DNA from 2 places in the Bradyrhizobium sp. CCGUVB1N3 genome. Region 1 is predicted to be linked to the other one. Evidence: riboswitches for the same ligand, from Rfam matches in the RefSeq annotation. Region 1 holds a riboswitch; the other holds the start of a gene.
The links. A riboswitch is a leader RNA that binds a small molecule or an ion and turns the genes downstream of it on or off. The one in region 1 is predicted to bind S-adenosylmethionine.

Region 1 (3,404 bases):
GGAGCCCGCGCTGTTCAACGAGACGGTGGCGCGGTTCATCACGCTGGTGGAGGCGGGACGCTGGCCGGTGCGCGATCCGAGGTCGGTTGCTGCTAATTAGTTTGCTGTCGTTCCGGGGCGCTCGAAGAGCGAACCCGGAACCTCGAGATTCTCAGGTGCGCAATTGCGCACCACAGTTCGATGCTTCGCATCGCCCCGGAATGACGCCAGAGGCGTCACTTCCCGCCGCCGCGGCTCAGCAGAAACACGCCCTGCTCGCCGAACAGATTCCACACCCACCATGGCAATCGCAGCCGCAGCGGGCGGCCGTAGAGATCGAGCGCTTCGGCGCGCTCCATCTTGACGCCGATCTCGTCGCAGAGCTGGACGAAATCCTTGATGGTGCAGAAATGGATATTGGCGGTGTCGTACCAGGTCGCCGGCAGATTCTCCGTGCGCGGCATGTGGCCGCCGATCAGGAGCTGCAAGCGCATCTTCCAGTAGCCGAAGTTCGGGAACGACACGATGGCGCGGTGGCCAATGCGCAGAAGATTTTCCAGCACCACCTTCGGCTGCCGCGTCGCCTGGAGCGTCTGCGACAGGATGACGTAGTCGAAGGCGTCGTCGGGATAGTTGATGAGGTCGGTGTCGGCATCGCCCTGCACCACCGCAAGGCCCTTGGCGACGCAGCGGTTGACGCCCTCGCGCGACAGCTCGATGCCGCGGCCGTCGATGCCGCGGGTCTCCAGAAGCTGAAGCAGATCGCCGTCGCCGCAGCCGACGTCGAGCACTTTCGAGCCGCGCCTGACCATCTCCGCGACCAGCAGATGATCGGCGCGGTAGTGACCTCCCTGCTCAGCCGCAAGGCCGTCGAGTGGCAGAACTTCCTGCACGGACATTCTAGCCGCCTTTGCCGTTGAGCCCGCGCGCCTTGCCTGCCGATTGCAGGAAGGCGCGGGAGATATCGAAGAATTCGGGGACGTCGAGCAGGAAGGCGTCGTGGCCGCGATCGGTCTCGATCTCGGCGAACGACACCCGCGCGCTCGACGCGTTGAGCGCGTGCACCAGCGCGCGCGATTCCGCGGTCGGGAACAGCCAGTCGCTGGTGAAGGACACCACGCAGAAGCGTGTCTTGACGCCGGCGAACGCCTTCGCCAGCACGCCGTCATGGTCGCCGGCGATGTCGAAATAATCCATCGCCCGCGTCAGATAGAGATAGCTGTTGGCATCGAAACGCTCGACGAAGGACGAGCCCTGGTAGCGCAGATAGCTCTCGACCTGGAAATCGGCATCGAACGAAAACGTCGGCAGCTCGCGGTCCTGCATGCGCCGGCCGAACTTGCGGTGCAGCGCTGCATCCGAGAGATAGGTGATGTGCGCAGCCATCCGCGCCACCGCGAGCCCGCGATGCGGATGGATGCCGTGATCGGTATAGCGACCGTTCTGCCAGTCGGGATCGGCCATCACGGCCTGGCGGCCGAGCTCGTGGAAGGCGATGTTCTGCGCGGAGTGCCGCGTCGAGCAGGCGATCGCGAGCGCGGAGAACACGCGCTCGGGATAGGCCGCGGTCCATTGCAGCACCTGCATGCCGCCCATCGAGCCGCCGACCGCCGCAAACAGCGTGTCGATGCCGAGGCGATCGATCAGCATCGCCTGCGCGCGCACCATGTCGGGGATGGTGATGATGGGAAAATCCAGGCCCCACACCTTGCCCGTCGCCGGATTGAGCGAGGCGGGTCCCGTCGAGCCCATGCAGCCGCCGATCACGTTGGCGCAGATGATGAAGTAGTGTTGAGGATCAAGGGGTCGGCCGGGCCCAACCAAGGTCTCCCACCATCCGGGCTTGCCGGTGACGGGGTGCACATTCGCGACATGCTGGTCGCCGGTCAGCGCATGGCAGATCAGCACGGCGTTGGAACGCTCGGCATTGAGCTCGCCATAGGTCTGGTAGGCGATCTGGAACGGGCTGAGGTCGATACCGCAATCGAGCGACAACGGCTGCTCGGCGCCGAAATACGCAACCTCGGAGCTCGGATGATCTGCCTCGTGCGAGCGCTCTTCGGCGATCGCGGGGCTCGGTACTGACGTGACGGCAACCATCTGACCATCGACCTCGTTGGCGACGGCTCTCAAGCCGCCGCTGACATCAGGCCATGAAAAACCCGGCCTGAACGATAGGTTCGGCCGGGATCGGATGCGTCCCCGGCCTGTTTAGCGAGTTTTTTAACGTGGCTGCAAGCCGGCCGGCTCAAATGACCACGGAACAGGCAAAAGTTAGTGGCTTAAGCGGTTTTCGTCAAGCCGAGGCCGCGGGTTAACCAAATGAGGCCTTGCGAAGTCAGGCCAAATGACCGTCATTTCTCTTTGCTTTCGGCGTCCATCCTGCCTAATCAAGACCCATAGTGCCCGCGGATCCGGCTCAGCCGATCCGCCTTTCACGAGCCCCTGACAGACTGACAGATATGTCCCAGCGTCCGCCCGCGCCACCGTCGTTGCAGGAATTGCGCAAGGAGATCGATGCGATCGACGAGGACGTGCATCGCCTTTTGATGCAGCGCGGCGACATCATCGATCGCCTGATTCAGGCGAAGCAGACGCAGGAGGTCGGCTCGGCTTTCCGGCCGGCGCGCGAGGCCAGCATGATGCGCCGCCTCGTCGAGCGCCATCGCGGCATCCTGCCGCTCGACACCATCGAGAGCATCTGGCGCGTCATCATCTCGACCTTCACTTATGTGCAGGCGCCGTTCTCGGTGCATGCCGACGTCTCGGTCGGCGAGTCCGCGATGCGGGATTCGGCGCGATTTCATTTCGGCTTCACCACGCCCTATGTGCCGCATTTCAGCGCACAGGCCGCCGTCGAGGCGCTGGCGAAATCGAAGGGTGATTTGGCTCTGGTCTCGGCGATCTCGAGCCGCACGCCATGGTGGAGCGAACTCGAGGCCGAGGGCGCGCCGAAAATCATCGCGCGGCTGCCGTTCCTCGAGCGCGCCGACCATCCGGCCGCGCTGCCCGTCTTCGTGATCTCGCGGGTTGCCGACGACGCCATGGTCACGGAGGTCCAGACCTGGAGCGTGCGCGTGTCTGGCTGGAACGCCGACACGGCGAGGGCGCTGGCGCCGCTGGCCGACATCGTCGCGGTGCCCGATACCGCCTTCGACGGCGCTGCGCTGTTGGTGTCGGAGACCGGCATCGGCTTCGAGAAGATCAAAATCGCCCTGATCCGGGCCGGCGCCTCGGTCCGCTCGTCGGCTCTCGTCGGCGGCCACGCAACACGCTATACGGTGCCCCCGAACGGGTCGGCCAAATCTGATGTGAAGGCTTAAGGCCACCCGCATCCTTTCCGGAGTAGACGATGTCCCGCCCCGTGCCGAATCCCGGCATTCTCGATATTGCGCCCTACACGCCCGGCAAGAGCCCGGTGCCGG
Region 2 (3,404 bases), 2.0 Mb from region 1:
CGTCATCAACGCGGGTGTCGGCGGCGAGGACGCGCCCGAGATGATGAAGCGCCTCCAGAAGGAGGTGATCGACGTGCATCCGGATCTCGTGATCTGGCAGGTCGGGACCAACGCGGTGCTGCGCAACCTCGATCCCGGCGACACTGCAAAGCTCGTCGAGGACGGCATCACGCGCATCCAGGCGGTCGGCGATGCCGACATCGTGCTGGTCGATCCGCAATATTCGCCGCGCGTCACCGAGCGCCCCGAGAGCGCCGGCAAGATGGTGAAGCTGCTCGGCCGCGTCGCGGAGCTCCGCCACGTCGGTATCTTCCCGCGCTTCGAGGTGATGCGCGACTGGCACGAGAAGCAGGACATTCCGGTCGAGAGCTTCGTGATCTCCGACGGCCTGCACATGAATGATTGGGGCTACGCCTGCTTCGCGCAGCTCCTCGGCGACGACATCATCCGCTCCGTCGGCCAGATCAAGCTCGGCGTCAACGTACCTGCGAACGTGCGCACCTACCGGCCGATGTGAGCTCTTGTAGGGTGGGCAAGGGCGCGCTCTTCGCGCGCCGTGCCCACCATCTATCGGCAGTGAGATCGTGAATGGTGGGCACGCTGCGCTTTGCCCACCCTACGATTTTGAGTACGTGGCTACGCCTTCTCCAGCGCCGCGGTGAGATCCTCGATCAGATCATCGGCGTGCTCGAGCCCTGCGGAGAAGCGGATAAAGCCCTCGCTGATGCCGAGTGCGGCGCGGTCTTCCGGCTTCAGGCGCTGATGCGTCGTGGTTGCCGGATGCGTCACCAGGCTCTTGGCGTCACCGAGATTGTTGGAAATCTTGGCGAGCCTCAGCGCATTGAGCACGCGGAACGCGGCCTGCTTGCCGCCCTTGACCTCGAAGCCGACCAGCGTCGAGCCGCCGCGCATCTGCTTCTTCACCAGCGCCGCCTGCGGATGATCGGCGCGGCCGGGATAGATCAGCCGTGAGATCTTGGGATGGCTCGCGAGCACCTCGGCGACGCGGGCCGCGGTGTCGGTCTGCGCACGCACGCGCACGCCGAGCGTCTCCAGCCCCTTGAGCAAAACCCAGGCGTTGAACGGCGAGATCGACGGCCCGGTCTGGCGCATGAAGTTATGGATGTGCTCGGCGATGAAGGATTCCGACGACAGGATGATGCCGCCGAGGCAGCGGCCCTGGCCGTCGATATGCTTGGTCGCGGAGTAGACGACGACATCGGCGCCGAGCGCGAGCGGGCTCTGCCAGATCGGCGTTGCGAACACGTTGTCGACGACGAGTCGCGCGCCGCCCTTGTGCGCGATCTCGGCGATGGCGGGAATGTCGAGCACGTCGAGCGTCGGATTGGTCGGGCTTTCCAGGAAGAACGTCTTGGTGTTCGGCTTGACCGCGCGCTGCCACTGGTCGAGATCGAGACCGTCGACCAGCGTGGTCTCGATGCCGTAGCGCGGCAGCAGATCCTGCACCACGTAGAGGCACGAGCCGAACAGCGCCCGCGAGGCCACCACATGATCGCCAGCCTTCAAGGGCGCCAGGATCGCGGTCGTCACCGCCGCCATGCCGGTTGCTGCCGAGCGGGCGGCTTCGGCGCCCTCGAGTTCGATCATGCGCTGCTCGAACATCGCGATCGTCGGGTTGGAATAGCGCGAATAGATGAAGCCGGGATCCTCGCCCTTGAATCGCGCCTCGCATTCCTCGGCGCTCGCGTAGACGTAGCCTTGCGTGAGGAACAGCGCCTCGGACGTCTCGCCATATTGCGAGCGCAGGGTGCCGGAATGGACCAGGCGGGTTTCGGGACGGTATTGCGCGGCGGACGCCGGGGACTTCGACATAGGACCTCCAACGTGACCAGTTCGAAAATGGTCACAAAAAAACCGGCCTGGATATCTCCACTGGCCGGGATCACAGAGGTCCCCGGCCTGTTTAGCGATTTATTTAACGTGGCTGCAAGCCGGCCGGCTCAAATCACCACGGGATAAGTCATGCTCATATTCCGCCATGCCCTTTTCGTCAAGGCATCCATCGGATAGCGGTAAAACGTTCGTTTTTCCGCATTTTTGGATGCGTTTGACCCGAGATGAGGACCACCGGTTGACGTTCACGGTCGCCGCCGACGCCAATGGTATCCTGCCCGACCGCATGATCGCGGCGATGGCGGATGGCGGGCTGATCCTGCCCGCCTACGACTTCGTCGAGAGCCAGATCCAGCCGGCGAGCCTCGATTTGCGCCTCGGCGACATCGCCTACCGCGTGCGCGCGAGCTTCCTGCCCGGGCCCGGCGCCACCGTCGCGGAGCGCATCGACGAGTTGAAGCTGCACGAGTTCAGCCTCGCCGACGGCGCGGTGCTGGAGACCAATTGCGTCTACATCGTGCCGCTGCTCGAGAGCCTCGCGCTGCCGCCGGAGATCGTCGCGGCCGCCAATCCGAAAAGCTCGACCGGCCGGCTCGACGTCTTCACCCGCGTGATCGCCGACGGCACCCGCCGCTTCGACATGATCGGCGCCGGCTATCACGGCCCGCTCTACGCCGAGATCAGCCCAAAAACGTTTCCGGTGCTGGTGAGCGAGGGCTCGCGCCTGTCCCAGGTGCGCTTCCGCACCGGCGATGCCATCCTCAACATCGACCAGCTCGAGGCGCTGCATGCGACCGAGCGCCTCGTCGATATCGACGAGGCCGATCTCACCGGCGGCGTCGCCGTCTCCGTCGATCTCTCCGGCGAGAAGGGCGGCGGCTTCGTCGGCTATCGCGCCAAGCGCCACACCGGCGTCGTCGATGTCGATCGCCGCGCCGGCTACGCGGTCGAGGATTTCTGGGAGCCGATCTCGGCGCGTCCTGACGGCAGCCTCATCCTCGATCCCGGCGAGTTCTACATCCTCGCCTCCAAGGAAGCGGTGCAGGTGCCACCGGACTACGCCGCGGAGATGGTGCCGTTCGATCCCCTGGTCGGCGAATTCCGCGTGCATTATGCCGGCTTCTTCGATCCCGGCTTCGGCTATGCCGGCGCCGGCGGGCAAGGCGCCCGCGCCGTGCTCGAGGTGCGCTCGCGCGAAGTGCCCTTCATCCTCGAGCACGGCCAGATCGTCGGCCGCCTCGTCTACGAGAAGATGCTGGCGCGGCCCGACGCCATGTACGGCCAGCGCATCGGCTCGAACTACCAGGCGCAGGGCCTGAAGCTGAGCAAGCATTTCCGGGTGTAGCCGCTAGCCCACTCTCCGGTGTCGTCCTGGCGAAGGCCAGGACCCATAACCCCAGGGAGTGGTTTGGCGAAGACACTGGGTTGAGAGCTTCGCGCCACAACCGCTCCCTGTGGTTGTGGGTGCCGGGTCGCGCTTCGCTTGCCCGGGACGACAGGGTAAAGTGTTGCGGCTTCAACGATAACAACAAGCCGGGGAGCGAACATGG

Region 2: it holds a riboswitch for S-adenosylmethionine, as region 1 does, so the genes downstream of both, NLM33_RS32440 (O-succinylhomoserine sulfhydrylase) here and NLM33_RS22840 (homoserine O-acetyltransferase) in region 1, are expected to answer to the same signal.

The regions. Positions count from the first base shown of each region.
Region 1 is NZ_JANADR010000001.1:4,789,039-4,792,442, forward strand. Features, by position in the region: gene NLM33_RS22830 (alpha/beta fold hydrolase) at 1-100, shown strand, start outside; gene metW (methionine biosynthesis protein MetW) at 216-878, opposite strand; gene NLM33_RS22840 (homoserine O-acetyltransferase) at 880-2,079, opposite strand; SAM riboswitch at 2,170-2,249, opposite strand; gene NLM33_RS22845 (chorismate mutase) at 2,442-3,302, shown strand; gene hisC (histidinol-phosphate transaminase) at 3,332-3,404, shown strand, end outside.
Region 2 is NZ_JANADR010000001.1:6,816,924-6,820,327, forward strand. Features, by position in the region: gene NLM33_RS32435 (SGNH/GDSL hydrolase family protein) at 1-517, shown strand, start outside; gene NLM33_RS32440 (O-succinylhomoserine sulfhydrylase) at 637-1,833, opposite strand; SAM riboswitch at 1,904-1,983, opposite strand; gene NLM33_RS32445 (2'-deoxycytidine 5'-triphosphate deaminase) at 2,063-3,199, shown strand; gene NLM33_RS32450 (hypothetical protein) at 3,401-3,404, shown strand, end outside.